Regions from separate parts of the Endozoicomonas sp. 8E genome, predicted to be linked through region 1. Evidence: predicted binding sites of a transcription regulator. Region 1 holds the regulator's gene; each other region holds the start of a gene.

Region 1 (2,991 bases):
AATACCGACACCATTGTCTTCCACCATCATATGTCCGCCTTCCTTGTCCTGCCACCAACGAACATGTATTTTTCCACCCCGGGGTGTATAGCGCACGGCATTAAAGACCAGATTCGAGAAGGCACTGCGCAACTCACTACTGCTGCCTGCCAAAAAGACATCTTCAGGACAATCCAGAGAAATCTGATGCTGGTTTTCACCACTGAGTGCACATCCGTCTTCAACAATGCTGCTGAGCATGGTTTTAACATGAACCCCGTTTTCGTCTGCCTGAGCTTCAGCCGACTCCAGCTTGGACAGCAACAACAGATCTGCCACCAGATTCTGCATTCTCAGTGACTGCTCCTGCATCCTGTTCAGTGCTTTTTCCCAAACAGGAGGCAAACCCGAATCCGGGCCCAGACTGTCCAGCATGGTTTCGAGGTATCCAGACACAACCGTCAGTGGTGTTCTCAGTTCATGAGATACATTGGCAACAAAATCTTTTCTCATGACTTCCAGCTGATTCAAACGCGTGACATCTCTGACGGTCATGAGACGATTGCCTTTGCCATAAACCGTTACATTAAATTGCAGTTGATGGTCCGGGTTGATTGGAGAGGGGATCTCAAGGGCTTTTTGATAACCACCCTGCTCAAAGTAGTCAGCAAACCTTGGATCACGTAGCAGGTTGGTAATCAACTGCCCCTGATCGTCAGGCGTCTTAAACCCCATCAACATTCCAGCGGCAGGATTCCACCATTCCAGGTTGCTCTGATTATCTATCATCACAACACCGTCGTTCAGCGCAGCGGTTGATTCCTGAACGCGTTCAATCACTCCGGCCAGCTTTTGCCGGGAACGACTGTGTTGTTTCTGCAATCGATAGATGCCATCAAAAATTTCACCCCAGAACCCTTTGCTCTCCGGGGGCTCTTTGCTTCTGGCCCTGGGGTCATTCAGCCAGTCCAGCAGCTTGAAGAGTTGACGGAAGCTCCAGACAAAATAACCTCCCATAACCACACAGAGCCCTAAAAAAGGCTCTCCAAACAACCAGCCCAGGGAAAACCCGACAATCAGGTAAGCGATCAGGCGGCTCAGCAAATGAGTTTTTGAAATTGTTGTCATATTACTCCCGGCCAGATGACTGCTGAGCGCTGAGCATAAAAGTTTTACACCCTCGTTGAGAAACGATATCCAGTACCACGAACCGTTTGCACAAAGGCTTCATAGTTATCACCTAAGGCTTTACGCAAGCGTCGAATGTGTACATCAACGGTTCGCTCTTCCACATAAACGTTGCCACCCCAGACCTGATCCAGCAACTGCCCACGGGTATAGGCGCGCTCCTGGTGCGTCAGGAAAAACTGCAGCAAACGGTACTCGGTAGGTCCTATTTCAGCAGGTGAGCCATCGATGGAGACTCTGTGACTGACAGGGTCCAGTTCCAACCCGTTGATGACAATGGGCGACTGGTTATCAAAGCCACCTGTACGACGAAGAACCGCTTTTAAACGGGCAGCCAGCTCACGGGGAGAAAAAGGCTTGGTGATATAGTCATCGGCACCGGTTTCAAGCCCCTGGATTTTGTGGTCTTCTTCACCTTTGGCCGTCAACATAACGATGGGTATTTCAGACGTCAGCTCACTGCGCTTCAGACGGCGGGCCAGCTCAATTCCGGAGACATCTGGTAACATCCAGTCCAGCAAGATCAGATCGGGTTTGTTATCCACAATCAGAGAGTGCGCTTCCTTGGCATCTGCTGCCTCAAGACAGTCATAACCTGCCATTTCCAGAGCAACGGTCACCATTTCGCGAATCGGTGCTTCGTCATCTACGATCAGAATGGTCTTTCCTGGCATTAATCTCTACCTGTTATCTTATCTGTCGATTCGATTTCGGCGGTGACGTTCTGGCGTCTATCAGCTACAGCTCATTGGGGCTTACCGGGAGGGTAATATTTCGGGCAACACCCTTCCGATCGCTCAGGGCTGTTTCTCACTACTTTGATCAACCGCACTATACACCGGACATTACACCTTTGAAATGTTACAGGCAGATGACACACTCCAGGCTGATATCACGGCTTAAAAATAAAAAGATCCCTCAGGGTCTGCAGGATAAGGCTTTTCGCCATTTGTCCCGGCAGCCGCCATAAGTAGCAATACTTACCAAACTTCAAGCCAGATTGAAGTTTGAAGATCAAAGATAACTCAACACGAGACCCGCAAATACAATGGCTCCGACCCAGTGGTTATTAAGAAATGCCCTGAAGCAGGCGTCACGCTCACGACGATGGGTTAACCATTGCTGATAAACGAAAAGGGCTGCAACAGCCAACAGTGAAAGATAATAGAGAGCACCTGACTCCAGTTGATGGCCTACCATGGCCAGTGTCATCAGGGTAAGTACCTGCAGGCAACCTACGATCAGGTTATCCATCTCCCCAAATAGAATGGCTGTGGACTTGATCCCCACTTTCAGATCATCGTCACGGTCCACCATGGCGTATTGAGTATCGTAAGCCACCGTCCAGAAGAGATTGGCCAGAAACATCAGCCAGGCGATGTTTCCCAAGGCGCCACTCTGAGCCGCAAAAGCCATGGGGATCGACCAGCCAAAAGCAGCCCCCAAAACCACCTGGGGCAGATGAGTGTGTCTTTTTGCAAAAGGGTAAGCCAAGGCCAGCAAAAATCCGGCAAAAGAGAGCTGGACGGTAAGGGTATTGGTAAAGAGTACGAGAATGAAAGACAAAAGCACCATGCCGGAGAAATAAATCAGCGCTTCTTTTTCCTGAATTTTACCCGTTACCAGCGGTCGATGCTGTGTTCGCTTAACATGGCCGTCCACTTTCCTGTCTGCAAAGTCATTAATAACGCAGCCTGCACTGCGCATCAAAACCACGCCGACCGAAAAAATCACCAGATTCTTCAGACTCGGCACACCTTCTGCCGCCACCCAGAGTGCCCACATAGTAGGCCAGAACAACAGATAAATACCAATAGGCCGGTC
Region 2 (2,991 bases), 210 kb from region 1:
CTGTTCGGAAGACATATCAAATTCCTGGTATTCTTCCCTGTCCCTTGTGAGCATGATGACGGCACCATCAATCAGGTTTGTGCAGGCATCGTGAACGTGAGCGCTGTCGTTCAATAGCGAGCTTGCAATAAATGGGTCGACCTGTCCGGAGCGAATCAATTCGTTCAGAGTCTCGTTGGTTTGCCCGTCTCTTTCCCTGAGTTCTTGCTTCAGTTGTTCTGCATGTTCACGGATACGACTGTAACTGCGACGAACGCCCAAAATGTCAACCAGCTTGAGAACGGAAGCCAGACAGAGCCTCAATTGATTGTACTGTTCCCGAATCTGCTCATTTTCCGACTGGGTGTATTTGCCCATGTTCTTGTAGATATGCTTGACGTGCTTGATGGCCTGAACAAAATCACGACAGGCCACCTTCAGGGCAAACAGCTCCTGAGCTTGCTGTCTGGGGAGTTTACCTTCCAGGGCACCAGAATACTGGACAATATCGGCATAGATGCCCTTTATATGGCGAATATAAAGTTCCTTGATCGTCCAGGGCTGGTCGTCCCTGCGCCAGCTCTGAACCAACTCTTCGAGGTCGTCAGACTCACGAAGCTTTTCACCGCTGAGATAAATGCCATAACAGATCAACTCGAGAGTATTGCGATAGAGATGACCACACTCCTTGGTAATGGCTCTCAATGCGGTATCGGGATAACTGAGAGTGACCGGGTTCAGGTAAATAGCTCTTTCAACCTTCAAAGATTCATCCCCTGCAAGATTTAACGGAGCCTGCGGTGTGCTCTCGGTAAAGAGCTTCTGTAGCCAATGCACCATTTTATTGAGGAAGGGTAAAAGGGCTATGATACCAATGATGTTGAACAGGCTATGAAAGATGGCCAGCTTCAGGGTGTAATTATTCGCTGCAATACCATAAGCAGAAGCCAGATAGTCTACTGCCCCCATCAGAGGTTTGAGAGCAACAATAGCAATGACAGCCGTGACGACATTAAAAGCAAGGTGGGCAACAGCCAGCCTCTTACCTTCTGCGTTGGCACTGATGGCTCCAAGGATGGCTGTAATGGTGGTGCCAATATTTGAGCCGATGGCCAGGGCCAGGGCATTCTCATAACTGAGCTGACCCGCAGCAAGGGCCGAGAATGTCAAAACCATTGTTGCGTTGGTTGACTGCATAATGATGGTGGCCATCATGCCTAACCCGGTATACACCAGCACCCCCGGAAAACCCTGCATGGCAAATTCAGCCAGGTCAATGGAGCTTTTGAAGGCATCAAAGCCCACCTTCATGTAGTGGATACCGAGGAACAGAAAGCCTATGCCAAGAAGGATGTAGCCTAATCCATTAATATTCTTGTGCTTGTTGGATTTCAGGAGCACTCCTATCACTAACAGGGGCATGGCATAGGTTGACAATTTAACCTTCAAGCCAAAAAGAGCCACCAGCCAGGCACCGGCTGTACTGCCAAGATTAGCACCAAAAATAATCCCGATTCCTGCCGTCAGGCCTATCAGTCCGGCACTGAGAAAGGAAATGACGATAACCGAAACCAGAGAGCTGGATTGCAGAAAAGCGGTGGAAATCACACCAAAGGACAGGCTTTTCCAGACCTTATCGGTGGTTTTCTTGAGCAGGGCTTCAAGAAGCCCTCCGGTATAGACCTTGAAGCCCTGCTCCAGATAAACCATGCCAAACAAAAAAATAGCAACACCAGCCGCTATCTCGCGAAACTCGGGGCTGACCCAGAAACCATAGATCAGCATTACGATGATAGAAGGCAAGAAAAGCCGACTTAACATGCCTGATTGAAAGCTCATAAACATTCCGAACGCTGACTTCATTACCGTCCTTATCGGCGCGTTGGTTCGGACTTTTCAATTAATTTATCTGTAGCAAAACTGTCACTAAAGAGTCAGGACTAGGGCCCGATAATATGGGTTCCCGAGGTTCTACTGCCTGATCAGCGGTATGGAATAGCCTCGCGGATAAAGATGACAGAGATGAGAAACATTCAAAGGGCTGTGACGGCAAGTTTCATAACAGGGAACTTCGTTCAGATGGTTGAGTAACAAGGTTAGGAAGATGGCCGGAAATCTGATAGTGAAAGATCGAATCACCTGCGAGCAGGGGCGATTATATCAATGCCTGCGAAATGGTCGGATCAAGGTACTGATGGACACTGGTGAGGTCAGAGAGTACTTTGCCAAAGATCTGGTGGCTACACTGGCCTCCAGTCCGGTGGCAGAGCTGTCCAAAAGACGTCGTCTGAAGCAGTGACATAATGGACTGAAGTGCACTAATAAATGAAGGCCTGTTTTTTCAGGCCTTTTTTCTGACACTCCCCGCCCTGTCAAAAGTTTACGACGATTTTGCTAATTCGGCTTGTCGCCCGGAAATACCCATGGCGTATTTCATGACTTCCTTTACGGCAGGCTTTGATTTAGCGGCAAGACTCAATGCAACGTTTCTCAAAACCTTCAGGGGCGCACTGTTGTTGCTGAAAGCAAGGTAGAAAGCATCCATAGTACTCATCATCAGTTGATTGTCTCTGCGACGAGCTTTTTCGTAACGCGACAGCACTTTCTGGCTACCCAGTGACTCACCTGTTTGAAAGGCATCAGTCAGTACCTCTGCCAGCCAGGCAACATCCTGAAAGCCCAGATTGACCCCCTGACCCGCAAGAGGGTTGATGGTGTGTGCGGCATCGCCTGCGAGCACTACTCCATTAGTGAAATAGTTCATGGCATGACGACGGGCCAGCGGGAAAGAGCCTCTTTCGTGCAGCTTAACCAACGGTGGTAACTCTTTGGGAAAAGTTGATGACAGTTCTTCCAGAAAGTCACTGTCCGAAAGTTTCATGAGTTTCTGGACATTCTCAGGCAGGTTATACCAGACAATGGAACCATAACTTTTGCTGTCGATATCAGACAGTGGCAGAAAGGCTTCCGGTCCGGTAGGCGTGAAAGCCTGCCAGGTAATGTCCTGCAAGC
Region 3 (2,991 bases), 500 kb from region 1:
TCAGCCAGTGGTTAACGTTCTTCTCAACTTCCCGTTTGGATTGACCTTGGTTTTTCAAACCAAAGCCAATATTCTCTGAAACATTCAGGTTCGGGAACAGGGCATAGGATTGAAAGACAATGCCGAAGTCTCTTTGTTCAGGCGGCAGTGCTGTTATGTTGGCGCCATCCTGCCAGATCTCACCTTGTTGACAGGCTTCCAATCCCGCAATCATTCTCAGTAGTGTCGTCTTTCCGCAGCCAGAGGGGCCGAGAAAACAGATGAATTCACCTTTGTTAACGGACAGGGAAATCTCTTTGAGGGCGGTGAAATCGCCAAAGCGTTTCCCGAGGTTTTCGATGGTGAGAAAGGGTTGCATAGCGGTAACTTCCTAAAGCTCCAAACCTGAAAAAGCCGTTTATTCCCTGTGGGGAATAAACGGCGCTTTCTGCATAACTAGTGAGGCATCAAGACTTGGGTTCAGACATATGGTCGAAACGCTTGGACCATTCAGCGAGCACAGCCTCACGCTCACTGGCCATTTCGCCAAAGTCCAGATCCACCATAGCGCTTTCTACGTCTGGATAGTTGGGCACTTCTTTACTGACGTCTTTGTGACCGACAACGGGGTAAGCCTCTACATAATGCTCATTAGCTTCCTGGCTGAGAGACCAGTCGACCAGCTTTTTCGCCGCTGCAGCATGATCGGTACCTGCAACCAGACCTACTGACTCCACATCCCAGCCAACGCCACCTTTGGGAAGAATCAGGTCCAGTGGTGCACCCTGACTTTTCAGTTGGGCGCCACGAACCGCCATGGAAATACCAATAGCCACTTCACCCATGGCGGCCTGAACACAGGGCTTGGAGCCTGAGTGAGTGTATTGGGACATGTTGTTGTTCAGCTTGTCCATATAAGCCCAGCCTTGGTCTTCGCCCATGCTTTGCAGCCAGGCAGAAACCTGCATATAGCCAGTGCCAGAAGAGGCCGGGTTAGGCATGGCAATCTGGCCCTGATAGACCGGATTAAGCAGGTCTTGCCAGGATTGAGGCTTGGGCAGATTTTTGGCCGCAGCTACCGCTTCGTTGTAGCAAATGACATTGAAATAGGCCTGGTTGCCAAACCAGGCTTTGGCGGCATCAGGATCAACCAGCTGAGTCTTGATTTGATCCAGACCTCTGGGCTTGTAGGTGTCCAGTACGCCTTCGTCCTTCAGCAGTGCCATGCTGGAACCGGCCAGACCCCATACGACGTCTGCCCTGCTGTTATCTTTTTCTGCCAGCAGTTTGGCGGTCATGATACCAGTAGAGTCTCGAACCCATTTGATGCTGATATCGGGATTGTCCTGCTCAAAGGCTTTTTTGTAGCGATTCAGAATGTCGGTCTCAAAAGCTGTATAAACCGTCAGCTCTACAGGGGTCGCAGCGAAAGATGAAGCGCTAAAAATCGAAGTTGTTGCCAGGGCCAGGGCCAGGGCTGTCAGGTGTTTTTTCATGGAGCTCTCTCCAGTCGGATAATCATTTTGTTCTGGCCAAGACCAGAAGGGATATCGCGATTCTACGAGAGAGAAATGACTAAAATATTACAGATCTTTGTCGACTCTGTGACAGTTACCTGCAACATGGCCAACTCTTGGTCTTCGGAGGCTGTGCAATCAGGCGGCGGTTCAGCAGAGTGCCCAGAACCAGGGCGGGTTCTTTGGCATCATTGGTAAGGGGCGGGGATTGGGGCTGCTGCGTTGTTTTAATCGCCGGGCAGCCAGTCGTCATCTGTGATCTGTTCAAAGGTCCATGGGCATTGGTCGGGAAAACTGTTTTTGCTCAGCTTCTGGCTTTCACTGCGAGCGTAATTGTTCATCTGCTTAACTGCTTGCCGACATGCATCGGAATATGCACCCGCCAATAACTCCTCGATCGTGGGCTGTAAATGAGGGTGTTTTGAAATTTGCTTTTCAATCGCTGCTCTGGAATTGTAGATACTTGGCATCCACGTCTGGACAACCTTATCCTCTACCCACAAATCTTTCAGAATCCGTTTCTGATAATCGTATTTGAGAAGATGTAAAACCAATACCGATAAATGAGACTCAAGAGTATCTCTGGTACTGCCCATTTCGTAATCCATCGCCTCCAACAGATTGTCAATGTCGAGTTTGTGAAATTGTCGCTGAGCCAGCAGTTCCCGTTGCTGGCTTAGCCAGGCGGTGTAGTCGGTTTTGTATAAATCAGTCATCGTCAGCCTCCGGCAGCCAGTCTTCTGCCATGATTTGTTCGTACGTCCATGGGCACTCAGACGGGAAAGCGTCGGGTTTGCACTGCATCTCGTTGGCAGCAAGCTTTCGGGCGTACTGATAGGCTTTTGGCAAAATCTCGTCCAGTTTACTATTGAGAGCGGGATTTTCTTCAAGCTCATGCTCAATGGCAATACGTTGTTTACTGATACTGGTTGACCAGCTTCGGAACCATTGATCCATCTCATGCAAATCATTTTTTTTACGCTGCATCTGCCATTTAAGCGAGTGCATGAGTAATTGAGACAAACGGCTCTGTACTGAACGATATCGGGCTCTACCCATGTCCTCAACTTCCTCGACCAGGTTGTCCATATCAAGTTCATCGAAACGGCCTTGCCTGATAAGCTCGGCTTGTCGATAAGACCATGTGTAGAAATCAGTGTCATACAAGTTTTCCATAAATCACCTCCATTGCCCTACCACTGTAGGCAAATAACAGAAGGGAATCAAAATGAATTACCAAAGCACAGATGCTTTTGCCGGGGGCTTTGCCCGTGGTTTTGGGCTGGTCAATTCCGCCATTGATGCCAAAGAGAACCGTCAATATCGCAAAGAAATGATGGGGATGCGGAAAGATTTATCGAATGAGCGTAAAACCCCGTACTTCTAGAGGGTGTCGCAAAACTCTGGTTCCCATGCTCTGAGGTCGTCATTCCCGCGAAGGCGGGAATCCAGCGCCAACGGTGGATCTCTGTCTTCTCGGGGATGACAAGGCCAG
Region 4 (2,991 bases), 420 kb from region 1:
CCACCTGGTTAGGCTGGAAAATGGGATGGGGTGATTTGCCTCATGAATGCAACTTCCTGCATATTGTCGGCGTTGCCTTTTTGGGCGGAATTGGTTTCACCATGTCGATCTTCATATCAGAATTGGCATTTGCTGGCAGCCCCAATGACCTGGTACTGGCGAAAGCAGGGGTTCTGATTGCCTCCCTGATAGCAGGTATTGCAGGCTTTATTTGTTTGACTAAAGCTTCCCCAAAGTCTGTTGAAAGGAATACTGCTGAGCAGGCTTGAAGTCTGATTATTATCTGAGCGCGAACAACCCGGAGTTTGCTCCGGGTTTGTTTTTTAGGGATATTGTTCCGGCCCTCACCATTGCAACATAATTCCTTGAAAGTGTTGTTCAAAGACTCGCAATATACGAAAGAGTTTCAGGATGGCGCTGTACCAGCCTTAGCAGGGTAACGGCCTGACCATTGGGTACACTGCGCCCTTGCTCCCAGTTCTCCAGGGTGCGGGCAGAGGTATGCAGCAAGCGTGCAAACACGCCTCTGGACATATTAAACGTTTCGCGAATACTGACAATCTCATCTGGTGAGATGCTCAACTCGCCTTTATCGTCTACCTGATGGCTTCTCAGCGTCAACTTGCCTTCTGAGTGCTCCCTGGCTTCAGCAAGGGCTGAGCTGAGTTCCGAGAATAAATCACGACTGCTCATTGTGCCATGCCTCCATAAATAGTCTTAACTGTTGCCCCCCTGGCTGGCAGTCAGGTCTGTCATTTCATTTTTGCTGAACAGGGTTAGCAGATAAAAGCGTTGATGTTCATCCAGATAATAATAAATGACCCGCAAGCCGCCACACCTGCCTTTACCCTTGCCAGCAAAGCGTACCTTTCGCAATCCCCCCCGTGCCTTGGATGATGTCCCCTTGCCAGGGTTAGCCATCAGCTCGGTTTGAAACAGTCGGAAGGCTTCATCGCTCAGGTAATCGGCCCGGTGTCTGGCAAAAATGGTGGATTCGACAAAGAGGCTTTTAATTTATTAAATATACGCTACTAGCGTATATTCTCACGAGAGAGGCTTTCTAAGCTGGCAGGTTTGAATTATTGCAGTTTTGCGAGCGCCTCTCCAAAGCTGGAACGAAACAAAGCCTACGTTGATTGAATTCAACTGTCTTTGCGCCAAAAATGTCATTAAACAGTCATTTGCAAGCGTTATAAAAAGCCCTGATCAAATTGAATAAAATCAGGAACCTCAATGGAACTGAAACTCGCTCGCAAAGCTATCATTCTGGCTGCTCCCTTCATTCTGGCTGGCTGTTCAATGGTTCAGGAAAACGCTGAAATTTCCCATCCTACTATGGAACCTATCGGTCGATATGCTTCTGGCAGTTACCATAAAGGGGCCGCAGAGATTGTGGCCTGGCATAAGGCCAGTCAGTCTATCTATGTTGTTAACGCTCTTGATAAAACCGTTGATATTCTCAGCGGTAAATCCCTCAAGGGTCAGCCACTGGCTAATCCGACGATGGACTCCAATCTGTTAAAAGTTGGCAAGATCAATCTTGAATCCAGTATTGACGGCATGAAGCTGGGCACTGCCAATAGCGTTTCTGTTCATGGTGATCTGCTGGCTGTGGCTGTTGAAAATAGTGATAAACAAAAGAAGGGCGTTGTTATTCTTTATAAGCTCGATTCCGAAGGTGGCGCTGTATTCAGTGACTATAAGGTTGTAGGTGCACTGCCTGATATGGTGGCCTTTACGCCCGACGGAAAATACCTGCTGACAGCGAACGAAGGTGAACCCTCATCGGATTACAAAATTGACCCGGAAGGTTCGGTGAGTGTCGTCAAGCTTGCCTCGGAAGGCAAACTGGAAGAACCACGTCATGCTACTTTCACTGCTTTCAACAAGGGGCACTCCAGAAACATCGAGCTGCCAGAGGATGTCAGGGTTTTTGGTCGTAATGCCTCTGTGGCTCAGGATCTTGAGCCGGAGTACATAGCCGTTTCTGATGATTCCAGAACCGCGTACGTCTCTCTGCAGGAAAACAATGCTCTGGCACTGGTTGATATTGCCAATGCCCGCATTGATTCTATCGTTCCCCTTGGTTACAAGGATTATGGTCAGTTTGCGATGGATGCCAGCAATAAAGACGGGGGGGTGAACCTCCAGAAATGGAGTGGTGTCTATGGTATGTATCAGCCAGATACCATTGCTACCTATTCCGTAGAAGGTAAAACCTATGTCGTAACAGCCAACGAAGGTGATGCCAGAGATTATTGGTACAAAACTGCTTCTGAAGATCAGTGTCTGGATTCTGGTGGGTTGAAATACGATGACGAAGACGGTTGTCTGGGATTCACAGAAGAAGTTCGTGCCAAAAAAGTTCAGGTCGACCGTGAGCATCCTAACGCTGAAGCAGCCAAGGACCAGAAAAAGCTGGCTCGCCTGAAAATTACCAACACACTGGGTGATTCGGATAACGATGGCAATTTTGAAGAACTTTACTCCTACGGAGCACGCTCATTTTCTATCTGGAACGAAACAGGTGAGTTGGTCTATGACTCAGGCAGTGACTTTGAAGAAGTGACGGCAGCTGTGCTGGGTAAACACTTCAACAATAATGACGAAGAAACCAAAGGTGATAACCGCAGTGACGACAAAGGTCCTGAGCCAGAGGCATTGGCTGTGGGCGAGATTGATGGACGTCAGTACGCGTTTATTGGTCTGGAACGAACCGGCGGTGTCCTGATGTACGATGTGACTCATCCTGCAAAAGCAGAGTTTGTCAGCTATGTCTACAACCGTGATTTTTCTGTCGATACTGAGAGAGAGCCAGAAAAAGCGGGGGATGTTTCTCCGGAAGGCATGAAGTTTGTGGAAGCCTCTGACAGTCCAACTGGAAAGCCTTTATTGATTATCGGTCATGAAGTCTCTGGTTCTACACTGGTGTATCAGGTGGATTAATTAGACGTTCCTTTTTGTCTATTATTATTGTTTTCTCTTCACAGG

What was found. The regulator PhoB, encoded in region 1, activates phosphate uptake and scavenging genes when phosphate is short. The targets are predictions, from matches to a motif close to TGTCATANNNNTGTCANA.
Region 2: the regulator PhoB is predicted to act here: its motif matches at 1,890-1,907, upstream of P6910_RS26125 (Na/Pi symporter).
Region 3: the regulator PhoB is predicted to act here: its motif matches at 1,550-1,567, upstream of P6910_RS23225 (putative 2-aminoethylphosphonate ABC transporter substrate-binding protein).
Region 4: the regulator PhoB is predicted to act here: its motif matches at 1,165-1,182, upstream of P6910_RS23630 (choice-of-anchor I family protein).

The regions. Positions count from the first base shown of each region.
Region 1 covers NZ_CP120717.1:7,070,925-7,073,915, forward strand. The annotation lists gene phoR (phosphate regulon sensor histidine kinase PhoR) at 1-1,107, opposite strand, end outside; gene phoB (phosphate regulon transcriptional regulator PhoB) at 1,152-1,841, opposite strand; gene ubiA (4-hydroxybenzoate octaprenyltransferase) at 2,182-2,991, opposite strand, start outside.
Region 2 covers NZ_CP120717.1:7,277,387-7,280,377, forward strand. The annotation lists gene P6910_RS26125 (Na/Pi symporter) at 1-1,818, opposite strand, end outside; gene P6910_RS26130 (hypothetical protein) at 2,084-2,278, shown strand; gene P6910_RS26135 (FAD-dependent monooxygenase) at 2,360-2,991, opposite strand, start outside.
Region 3 covers NZ_CP120717.1:6,571,268-6,574,258, reverse strand. The annotation lists gene P6910_RS23230 (putative 2-aminoethylphosphonate ABC transporter ATP-binding protein) at 1-358, opposite strand, end outside; gene P6910_RS23225 (putative 2-aminoethylphosphonate ABC transporter substrate-binding protein) at 447-1,475, opposite strand; gene P6910_RS23220 (DUF29 domain-containing protein) at 1,724-2,212, opposite strand; gene P6910_RS23215 (DUF29 domain-containing protein) at 2,205-2,672, opposite strand; gene P6910_RS23210 (hypothetical protein) at 2,725-2,883, shown strand; gene P6910_RS23205 (hypothetical protein) at 2,880-2,991, opposite strand, start outside.
Region 4 covers NZ_CP120717.1:6,654,098-6,657,088, reverse strand. The annotation lists gene nhaA (Na+/H+ antiporter NhaA) at 1-269, shown strand, start outside; gene P6910_RS23640 (helix-turn-helix domain-containing protein) at 379-693, opposite strand; gene P6910_RS23635 (hypothetical protein) at 718-921, opposite strand; gene P6910_RS23630 (choice-of-anchor I family protein) at 1,234-2,946, shown strand.